2 regions of the Kinneretia aquatilis genome follow, and region 1 is predicted to be linked to the other one. Evidence: riboswitches for the same ligand, from Rfam matches in the RefSeq annotation. Region 1 holds a riboswitch; the other holds the start of a gene.

What was found. Region 1 has a riboswitch for glycine ahead of C1O66_RS00115 (D-amino acid dehydrogenase). Riboswitches for the same ligand answer to the same signal wherever they lie in the genome.
Positions count from the first base shown of each region.
Region 2: another riboswitch for glycine. It lies ahead of gcvT (glycine cleavage system aminomethyltransferase GcvT); the one in region 1 lies ahead of C1O66_RS00115 (D-amino acid dehydrogenase).

Region 1 covers NZ_POSP01000001.1:22,385-27,842, forward strand. The annotation lists gene fusA (elongation factor G) at 1-386, opposite strand, end outside; gene C1O66_RS00115 (D-amino acid dehydrogenase) at 556-1,863, opposite strand; glycine riboswitch at 2,036-2,154, opposite strand; glycine riboswitch at 2,156-2,249, opposite strand; gene C1O66_RS00120 (diguanylate cyclase) at 2,309-4,087, opposite strand; gene C1O66_RS00125 (CreA family protein) at 4,131-4,595, opposite strand; gene C1O66_RS00130 (bleomycin resistance protein) at 4,696-5,151, opposite strand; gene C1O66_RS00135 (antibiotic biosynthesis monooxygenase family protein) at 5,148-5,458, opposite strand, start outside.
Region 2 covers NZ_POSP01000004.1:836,784-842,241, forward strand. The annotation lists gene gcvP (aminomethyl-transferring glycine dehydrogenase) at 1-1,091, opposite strand, end outside; gene gcvH (glycine cleavage system protein GcvH) at 1,236-1,613, opposite strand; gene gcvT (glycine cleavage system aminomethyltransferase GcvT) at 1,722-2,852, opposite strand; glycine riboswitch at 2,918-3,026, opposite strand; glycine riboswitch at 3,043-3,146, opposite strand; gene C1O66_RS23250 (hypothetical protein) at 3,307-5,406, shown strand; gene C1O66_RS23255 (RES family NAD+ phosphorylase) at 5,421-5,458, opposite strand, start outside.

The DNA.
Region 1 (5,458 bases):
TGCGCGTTGAGCACCAGCACCGCCGTGTCCACCGCCTCCAGCGCTGGCAGAGACTGGCCGATGAAATCGGCCGCCCCGGGCGTGTCGATGGCGTGGATGCGCACGCCGCCATGCTCCAGATGCACCACGCTGCTGTGCAGGGAATGCTGGTAGCGGCGCTCCAGCGGGTCGAAATCGCTGACGGTGTTGCCGCGCTCCACCGTGCCGGCCTGGGTGATGGCGCCGGCCTGCAGCAGCAAGGCCTCCAGCAAGCTGGTCTTGCCCGCCGCCGCGGGGCCGACCAGGGCCAGGCTGCGCAGGGCCGCGACCGCTGGCGAAAGGTGCGACTGGGGCGCACCGGTGGCGGATGGGGCGCGGCTGGCGTCGCCGTTCGGGCTCGGGCTCATGGCAGTCTCCTTGGCTCTCCGGCGCCCCGGCTTTTGTGGGGCGCGGTGATGGATGCGTGCGCGGTGCCGGGCTTTGACGCAGGGGAGGGGTCCGCTCGGCTCTGGCCTCAGGGTAGAGGAAGCCCGGCCGGCTTACAAGGCCCGCGCCGGCGGGCTTGGGCCGGTTCGCTCAAGTGGCCGCTTGCGCCCGGCCGGCCCAGGCGCCGAGCTCAGGCCCGCAGAAGGCGTAATCCAGCTCGGGCCGGCGGCCGCAGATCAGGTCCGCCAGGGCCGCGGCCGAGCCGCAGCTGTGCGTCCAGCCTAGGGTGCCGTGCCCGGTGTTGAGGAAGAGGCGGCCAACGCGGCTGGCGCCGATGTAAGGCAGGTTGGAGGGCGTGGCCGGGCGCAGGCCGGTCCAGTACTGGGCGCCGCTGGGCTGGCCCTCGGGCGCCACCATCTGCGGGAACAGCTCGCGCGTGCGCCGCAGCAAGGCCTCGCAGCGGCGCAGATTGAGCGTGCTGTCATAGCCATTGAGCTCGGCCGTGCCGGCCACGCGCAGGCGATCACCCAGGCGCGAGAACACCAGCTTGTACTCGTCGTCGGTCAGCGAGACCTGGTAGCTGTGCGCGGGCGAGATCACCGGCAGCGTCATCGAGTAGCCCTTGGCCGGGTAGATGTTGAGCGACACGCCCAGCTCGCGCGCCAGGCCGCGGCTGAAGGAGCCCAGGCAAAGCACAAAGCGGTCGGCGGTCAGGCGCTCGATTTCACCGTTCGCATCGGCCACGATCACCCGCGCCAGATCCTGGCCCTCGCGCTCGCAGCCCAGCACACGCGTCTGATAGCGGAACTTCACCCCGGCCTGCTCGGCCAGGGCGGCCAGTGCCTGGGTGAAGCGATGGGCGTCGCCCGACTCGTCGCTGGGCGTCATGCTGCCGCCGACGATCTGCGCGCGGCATTGCGCCAGCGCCGGCTCGATGGCCACGCATTCCTCGGGCGTTTTCATGTCCAGCTCGCAGCCTTGCTCGCGCATGATGCGGGCCGGCTCCTGCGCAGCGGCGTACTCCTGCTCGCTGGTGTAGAAGTGCAGGATGCCTTGCTGGCGCTGGTCGTAGGCGATGCCGGTGGCGGCGCGCAGGCGCTGCAGCTGCTCGCGGCTGTAGAGGCCCAGATTGACGATGTTGCGGATGTTGTGGGCGGTGCGGCCCGGCGTGCATTCGCGCAGGAACTGCAGGCCCCAGCGCCACTGGGCCGGGTCGGCGCGCAGGCGGAAGAGCAGGGGCGCATCCTCCTTCATCAGCCATTTCAAGACCTTGAGCGGCGCGCCCGGGTTGGCCCAGGGCTCGGCATGCGAGACGGAAATCTGGCCGCCGTTGGCATAGCTGGTTTCCAGGCCGGCCGCGGGCTGGCGGTCGATCACGGTGACTTCAAAACCCGCTTGGCGCAGATACCAGGCGGTGGTGACGCCGGTGACCCCGGCGCCCAGGACGATTGCGTGCATGTGTGCACTCCTGAAACAAGACAAACAGACCGTTGAGTGAGACGCGCAGGCGTACGCCCAGGCCCAGCGCGGGCTGTGTTTCGTTCCAGGCAGGTGAGGCACCCCAGGGTGGGGCGCGAGCCGGGCAGAGCACAGATCGGGCAATGGCAGCAAGAGCGTGCGCTTGACGCGCGCCGCTCCCGCTGTCCCTGTTACCTGAGAGATTCAGCCGCGCCCCGGGGGCATGGCCTTGCTCCTTCGGTGGCGGCTTGCGCATCGTCTGCGCGGGCCGCTCTCTCCAGCATTCGGCTTGTTGACGGATCCAGTACGGGGCCTGAGCGAGTATGGGAGCTTGCGCCTTCGGCGGCAGGGTCCAAAGCGGGCCTGCACTCTCCTGAATCCGGTGTGCAGTGTAGACGGGCTTGCCTGTATGCGAAGTCAGGGCAAATGCGGGGCAGCCCTGGGATCAGCGAGAGTCGGCCAGGAGTCCGGTCGGACGGACACAGTTTCGGCCCTCGCCCTTGGCTTGGTAGAGGCGCTCATCGGCCAGGGCGCACAAGGCTTCGGGCGTGTGGGCTTCGGCGTTGCCGGCCAGGCCCATGCTGACGGTGATGCCATGCAGATCGGGGTGCAGGCTGCGCCAGTCAAAGCGCTCGATCTGCTGGCGCAGCTTGTCGCAGAGCTGGCTGGCCAGGGGCAGGGGGGCCTCCACCAGGATCAGGGTGAACTCCTCGCCGCCATAACGCGCCACCACATCGGCGCGCCGGCAGTGGTCACGCAGCAGGCGAGCAAGCTGGCGCAGCACGGCATCGCCCACCGCATGGCCGAAGCGGTCGTTGACGGCCTTGAAGTGATCGAGGTCCAGCATGGCCAGGCTGAGCGGGTGGCGAAAGCGCGCCGCGCGCTCGCACTCCTGTTCAAGCAGCAGGTCCAGCCAGCGGCGATTGGCCAGGCCGGTCAGGGCGTCCTCATGGCTGAGCTGGCGCAGCAAGTCGGCTTGCGCCGAGAGTTGCGTCAGCAAGGCCTGCTTTTCCTGATCCGCCTGTCGGGCTGCCTGCAATTCCTGGCTCAGGGCCTGGGCCTGCTGGCGCACGAACAGGCCGCGCAGGCGCTGCTGCGAGTGCTCGCCCAGCAGGCGTTGTTCGCAGGCATGGTGGGCCTTGTAGTGCTGCAGGGCCAGGGCGTGATCGGCTCGCCGCTCGGCCAGCTCGGACAGGGCCCGATGAGCCTGGCTTGCCAGGGCGGTGAGCCGGCCTTTCGTGGCATGAGCCAGTGCGCGTTCCAGGGCGCCCTGGGCTTGCGGCAGATCGTTTCGGGCTTGCCACACGTCGGCCAGGCCCATCTCGATGCTGCACAGCGAAGGGCTGTCGCCCACGCTCAGGGCCAGCGGCCGGGCTTCTTCGAAGGCGGCCAGGGCCGCGTCCACTGCCCCTCGCGCCAGGCAGGACTGGCCCAGGCCCAGCAGTGCCTGGCCGAGATCGTTGACATTGCCGGTGCGCCGCGACAGGGTCAGCGCTTCGTCCAGAAGAAGGCAAGCCTCGGCATGCTGGCCGAGTTTGCTCAGCAGTGTGCCCAGGTCCAGCGCGCTGGTGGCCTGGCGCGCCAGGTCCTGGGTCTGGCGTGCGCAGTGCAGGCTGCGCTGAAGATGCTCCGCGGCCAAGTCCATCTCACCAATGCCTTGCAGCACCTGGCCCATCTGACCCAGGGCATAGGCCTGATCGACGATGGAGCCGTTGTGCTCGGCCAGTGCGAGGCTGAGCTGAAGCAACTCGAGGGCCTCCGGGAATTGGCCCTGCGTGAGGCGGGTCACCGCCATATTGTTCAGGGCGCGAGATTCGGCATGACTGGCCTGGTGGAGGCGGGCGAGTTCCAGGGCTCGCTGGTCCAAATGCAGGGCCTGTTCATAGTCGCCTTGGCGGGCCTGTATCAGGGCCTGCAAGTTCAAGGCATCCAGATGGCCATCGATCTCGCCCAGCGCCTCCAGCAGGCTGTGGGCCCGATCCAGTCGGGCTTGCAGTGGCGCCACCGGCTGGCCCAGGATGAACTCGCACAGGCTCCAGCGCAGCAAGGCATAGGCCAGGCCGCGCGGGTGGTCGATGGCCAGGGCCTGCTCATGGGCCTGCTGCGCCAGACGCAAGGCCCGCGGCGTGTCCGACATGCGCAGCGCGTAGGCTTCGGCATTCAGCGCGTCCACCTGCTCCGGCGTGAGCCGGGGGCGGCAGGGAGGCTGTGCTCGGGCTTTCATCGGCCGGCGTTCAAGGTCTCGGGCTTGCCGCCTGGCACTGCGCTCACTTGAGCGGAATCGGCGTGGCGCGATCCACCGGCACGGCGGTCACGCTGTTCTGCGGCGAGCCGTCGACCAGGCGGTCCGAATAGGTCAGGTAGACCAGGGTGTTGCGCCGGCTGTCGACCATGCGCACGATGCGCAGTTTCTTGAACACCAGGGACATGCGCTCGTTGAACACCTCTTCCTGCCGTGCCAGGGGCTTGGCGAAACCGATCGGCCCGGTCTGACGGCAGGCGATGGAGGCCTCGGCTTTGTCTTCGGCCAAGCCCAGGCCGCCCTTGATGCCGCCGGTCTTGGCGCGCGAGACGTAGCAGGTCACGCCCGTGACCTTGGGGTCTTCGTAGGCCTCCACCACCACCTTGTGATCGGGGCCGATCAGCTTGAACGCAGTGTCGACCTCGCCCACGGCCTCGCCGCTCGCCCGGGCCGGCAGGCCCAAGAAAAGAGCTGCGATTCCCAGCCCCATCAGGCCGGCACGGCGCCAGAACGAGGAGATCTTCGAGGCGAGCGGGGTGTGCGTCTTGGGCATGGTGGCGGCGTGTGCGGTGGCGTCGAGTGGTGGGGCGTCAGTGCTCGCCAGGGCTCGGGCGTTCGCGTGAGCCCAGGACTTGGCAAAAGCGCAGCAGATAGCCATCCAGGTCTTGTACCAGAAACTCCAGTTGCCCTTCTTCTTCCCGCTCGGACACCGGGTACCAGCTTTCTTCCAGCGCGCGGAAGAGGGGGCAGCCGAACTGGCGCAGCTGCGCCTGGAGCTGCTCGACATCCTCGACCTCGATCTGCAGATTCATGCCGCGGCCACGCGGCGTTTCGGTCGGCGCGGTCAGCCAGCTGTGCGCGTGGTCTTGCTCCAGCATCAGCTGCGCGCGGCCGAGCTCCAGATAGGCAAACGGGGGATCATCGCGGCGAAAGCGGACCTCAAATCCGCAGGCCCGGTAGAAGTGCAGCGATGCAGCCAGATCGCTGACGGCGAGCTCGGGCACCATGGGGTTCCAGAAGGGTTCGGTGGGCGCGCAGCGGTTCACGGTGGATGGGGAGCGTGGCGAAGCGCCGATTGTGTGCGGCATCCGTGGCTTGGCTGGGCGAGTTGCGCGCCGCCGGCGAGGGGCGCTTCCAGGGCCTGCCGGCTGTCCGCCGGTGCCTGCACGCGATCGTGCAAGCCGTAGTCGCGCAGCACGGCGGCCACGCGCAGGCGATAGTCGGCAAACACTGTCGCCCGACCCTGAGCCTGGCCCTCGCGGTGGGCGGCTTGCGAACGCCAGGCCTGGACGGCGGCTTCGTCACGGAAGCAGGACAGCGAGAGCAGCGTGTCGGGATCGCTCAGGCTTTGGA
Region 2 (5,458 bases), on a different contig from region 1:
TGGGCGATGCGCTTCAGGCCTTGCGGGCCGTGGTACACGGCGTACATGCTGGCCACCACGGCCGGCAGCACTTGGGCGGTACAGATGTTGGAGGTGGCCTTCTCGCGGCGGATGTGCTGCTCGCGGGTCTGCAGGGCCAGACGGTAGGCCGGCTTGCCGTGGGCGTCGATGGAGACACCGACCAGGCGGCCGGGCAGGCTGCGCTTGTACTCGTCCTTGCAGGCCATGTAGGCGGCGTGCGGGCCGCCATTGCCCATGGGCATGCCGAAGCGCTGGGTCGTGCCCACGGCGATGTCGGCGCCTTGCTCGGCGGGGGCCTTGATCAGGGTCAGGGCCAGCAGGTCGGCGGCAGCGATCAGCAGCGCACCTTGGGCATGGACCGCGTCGGCGGCGGCTTGCAGGCTGCGCACATCGCCGTTCACGCCGGGGTATTGCAGCAGGGCGGCGAAGCACTCGCTCTTGCCAGCCTCAGCAGCCGGGCCCACCACCACGTTGAAGCCCAGGGGCTCGGCACGGGTGCGCACCACTTCCAGGGTTTGCGGCAGTACGTCGTCGGCGACGAAGAAGGTCTGGCTCTTGCTCTTGCCCACGCGGGCGGCCAGGGTCATGGCTTCGGCGGCGGCGGTGGCTTCGTCCAGCATGGACGCGTTGGCAATGGCCATGCCGGTCAGGTCGGTCACCATGGTCTGGAAGTTGACCAGGGCCTCCATGCGGCCTTGCGAAATTTCAGCCTGGTAGGGCGTGTAGGCGGTGTACCAGGCGGGGTTCTCGAGGATGTTGCGCAGGATGACGCCGGGTGTCAGCGTGTCGTAGTAGCCCTGGCCGATGTAGCTCTTGAGCACCTTGTTCTTGCCCGCCAGCGCCTTCAGCTCGGCCAGGGCCTGGGCTTCGGTCGCAGCCGCCGGCAGGTCCATGCCCACTGAGCGCTTGATGCTGGCGGGCACCACGGCTTCGATCAGGGCGCGGCGCGAGGCGGCACCGATCACCGACAACATGCCGGCTTCGTCAGCGGCATCGGGGCCGATGTGGCGGGCTTGGAATTCGGTGGCGTTCTCGAGCACCGACAGGGGCTGCAGGGCGGACATCAACATGGCAAATCCTTGGAGCCTGGCGCCGCTTGTGGCGGCCTCAGGCCGTTTGTGTTCGGGAGAGCCTGCCACAGCAAGGCGCAAGGACTGCGCTCTGTGGCAGGGGGTGCCGCGGCCTCACTCATAGAGCCGCCGCGGCCGGTTTGATCAGCTGTTCTTGACCAGCTCGTCGTAGGCGGTGCTGTCCATCAGGCCGTCCAGCTCGGCCGGATTGCTCAACTTGACCTTGAAGAACCAGCCGGTCTTCAGCGGGTCGCTGTTGGCGAGCGACGGGTCGTCGCGCAGGGTTTCGTTGACTTCGGTGATCTCGCCGGCGACCGGCATGTAGACGTCGGCGGCGGCCTTGACCGACTCCACCACGCCCGCCACTTCCTTGGCTTCGAAGCTGCTGCCCACGGCAGGCAGGTCCACGAACACCACATCGCCCAGGGCGTCTTGTGCGTGCACGGTGATGCCCACGGTGACGATGCCGTCGGCTTCGATCTGGACCCACTCGTGGTCAGGCGTGTACTTGATGTTGCTCATGCGGTGCTCCGTTGCTTTCGGAAGGTGGAAAGGAGAAAGAAAATGAAATGTAGGGTGCCCGATCGGGGCCGGGCAAGCGCGACGAGAGCCGAGCCGGCTCTCATCCGTTCAGCCGCGGTAGTAGCCGTTGGGCGTGAACGGGGTGCTGGACACCGTCATCGGTGTGCGCTTGTCGCGGACGATGGCGAAGACTTCGGTGCCCAGGGCCGCAAATTCCTTGGCCAGGTAAGCCAGGGCCACCGGCTTGCCTACCGTGGGGCCCAGGGTACCGCTGGTGACCACGCCGATTTCCACGCCCTCGGCGTTGACCAGCTTGGCGCCTTCGCGCACCGGCATGCGTTCGCTGCTGACCAGGCCGACGCGCTTGCGAGCGGCGCCCTTGGACAGCTGCTCGTCCACCACGGCGGCACCGGGGTAGCCACCGGCACGGGCGCCACCGGCGCGGCGCACCTTCTGAATGGCCCAGGTCAGCGAGGCTTCCACCGGGGTGGTGCCGGTGTCGATGTCATGGCCGTAGAGGCACAGGCCCGCTTCCAGGCGCAGCGAATCGCGCGCACCCAGGCCGATGGGCTTGACTTCCGGCTGGGCCAGCAGCTTGCGGGCCAGCTCGACTGCCTGGTCCTGGTGGACCGAGATTTCGAAGCCGTCTTCGCCGGTATAGCCCGAGCGGGTCAGGAAGGTCTCAATGCCGTCCAGATTGAAGAAGCCGCCGGTCATGAAGGTCAGCTTGGCGACTTCAGGGTTCAGGCGCGACAGGGCGGTCACGGCCTGCGGGCCTTGCAGGGCCAACAGGGCTTGCTCGGGCAGGGGCAAGACCTGGCACTTGTCGCCGATCTTGGCCTGCATGTGGGCGATGTCCTGCACCTTGCAGCCGGCGTTCACCACCACAAAGAGGTCGTCCGGGCGGCGGGCGATCATCAGGTCGTCCAGGATGCCACCTTGTTCATTGGTGAACAGGGCATAGCGCTGCTTGAACAGGCCCAGGTCGATCACATCGACCGGCACGATGGTTTCCAGCGCAGCGGCAGCGCCATCGCCGATCAGGCGGACCTGGCCCATATGGGACACGTCGAACAGGCCGGCGGCCGCGCGGGTGTGCTTGTGCTCGGCCATCACGCCGGTCGGGTACTGCACGGGCATGTCGTAGCCGCCGAAGGGCACCATCTTGGCGCCGAGTTCGATGTGCAGGGCGTGCAGGGGGGTCTTGAGCAGGGGAGCGGAGGAGTCAGCAGCGGACATGGGAGCAGCTTTCGAGGGCAATCATCTGGCCCACGCCCCTGAGACCGACTCAAGGAGTGGGGGGGAATGCCCTCGCTGTCCGCTTTACCTGAGAGATTGGCCGCCGGCGTATTGCCAACAGCTTGCCCCTTCGGTGGACGGGCTCGAAACCCGTCTCTCTCCAGTGAGGACGCCCGACGTTTTGTGAACGGGCGTTTTATCAGTCCTTTTGCCTGAGCGTTCGCAGCGTGGGATCACCAGTGCCACTGCGCCTTCGGCGGCTTCCGCGAGGAAGCTCTCTCCTGACGGCGGCGATTGTAGCCCTGGTTTTTGCGCAAAAAGTGGCTCCGTGGCGAGGCCTTTTCGCAAATCCACAAATGCGCCGGCTTCCTCGCGTTCATCACGCCATGGCGGGCGCCGCTTCTGCCTATGCTGGCCGCAGCATGAATCACGCCTTGCAGGCAACACCGCGCCCATGAGCCACACCGCGCCCGAAATTCACCTCTGCATCCAGCAGCCCGGGGCCTATGTGCACTCCCTGGGCTTGCTCGATCAGGCGCGCTACTTCCGCTACCAGTTCCGCCGCCTCGGGGCCGAGGTCAGCATGGCGAAGAACCGGCTGCGCCATGGGGCGATCAATTTCATCTTTGGCGCCCATCTCGGTTTTGAGCCGGCCTTGCTCGATCGCCATGTCTGCGTGTTTGTGAACCTGGAGCAGCTGGGCGAGGGCGGGGCCCAGGTCTCGCCCGAGTATTTGCAGCTGCTGGCGAACTGGCCGGTGGTGGATTACGACGCCGCCAACTGCAGCGCCTACCGCGCCCGGCCGGATCAGGTGCCGGTGTTCCCCCTGCTGCATGCACCGTACCTGAGGCCGGCGGAATCCATCCCGCTGGAGCAGCGGCCCATCGATCTGCTGTTCATCGGCAGCATGAACGATCGCCGCCGCGCCTGGCTGGATCGCATCGAGGCCCTGGGCTTGAGCGTGGCCTTGTTCGACGGCCCGCTTTACGGCCCCGAGCGTGATGAGTTCATCCGCCAGGCCAAGGCCGTGCTCAATGTGCATTTCTACGAGAGCAGCCGCTTCGAGCAGACCCGGGCGGCGATCTGCCTGTCCCTGGGCACGCCCGTCATCTCCGAGCGCGCGCCGGGCACCGAGGTGCATCCGGCCTTCGAGGACTCGGTCCTGTGGCTGGAGGGCGGGCAGCTGGAGCAGTTCTTCAGCGAGGACTTCGGCACCCCGGCGTTTTTTGATTTCGCCCGCCTGGCGCTGGAGCGCTTTGAGCAGGCCGACCCGGCTGTGGCCTATGCCGAGATGCTCGCCGTTGCGGCCAACCATGCCGTTGAACGCCTGCCGGCCTTGCCGCAAGCGCCCTGGCGGCCGCAGCGCCTGCATGTGGGCGCCGGCGCCGATTACAAAGCCGGCTGGCTCAATATCAGCCGAGATGCCGAGCAAGAGCCCGATCTTCGGCTGGACCTGAGCCGCCCACTGGATCTGCCGCTGCGCGACCAGTCGGACGCGCATGGCCCGATCGAGCTGCAGGCCGAGAGCCTGGAGTTGCTCGACGTCAGCGGCCTGCAGCATGAGGCTTCGGCATTGAAGACCTTGCTGAATCAGGCTTTGCGTCTGCTGCAAACCGGCGGCGAGCTGCAACTGGATTTGGCCGGCGCCTTGCCACCCGAGCCTGCAGCTGCTGCGGGCTGGCTGGCCGCGCCCGATCTCTTCAGCAGCTTCTGGCAGGCTTGCGGCGAGGATTTCTGGGCGCTGGGCTGGTTCGGGCAGCGCTTCGAGCTGCTGGCCCATGCCTACTTCGATGCCCAGGCGCGGCCCTGCGAGGCCGAGGCGGCCCTGGGCACGCGGGTGGTGCTGCGCAAGATCGAGAGCTCGCTGCGCGAGCGCACCACGGCGCGGGCGCGCCAGAGCCGCTTGCGCCTGCCCGACGATGCCGTGGACGCGGCCCACCGCCTGTTGCCCGCCTGCCCGGCGGCGCAGGCCGGCGCGACGAAGAAATTCAAGTGGTCCATCCTCGTGCCCAGCCTGCCGGCGCGGCGCGAGCTGCGCAAGCGCATGCTGGCCATCCTGGAACCCCAGGTGGCCCGCTATCCCGATGTGGAACTGCTGGTGCTCGAAGACAACCGCAGCCGCGAGTACGGCCCCAAGCTGCAGGCCATGATCGACATCGCCCAGGGCGAGTACCTGAACTTCGTGGACGATGACGACGAGATCTCCGAGCACTACGTCGACACCATCTACCCCTTGCTGAACGGAGTTGATTGCGTGGGCTTTTCGGCGCGCATCAGCGTCGAGGGTGGGCCCTTCAAATCGGTGTTCTACAGCATGAAGAACAAGGTCTGGGTCGATGCGCCCGAGGGCTATTACCGCAACCCGCAACACTTGACCCCCATCCGCAGCGAGCTGGTGCGTCAGATCCCCTGGGTCGGCCACTACGGGGCGGATCGCACCTGGTCGCACAAGATGTCGGCCTCCGGCCTGCTTCAGACTGAAAACGTGACCGACGCGGTGCTCTACACCTACTACGCCACGCAGAAAGAAAACCGCGAAGGCGTCTGGCGCTGAGCGCTGCTGAGCAATCAGATCACGTGGTGGCCTGACTTCAGGTACCAGTCGG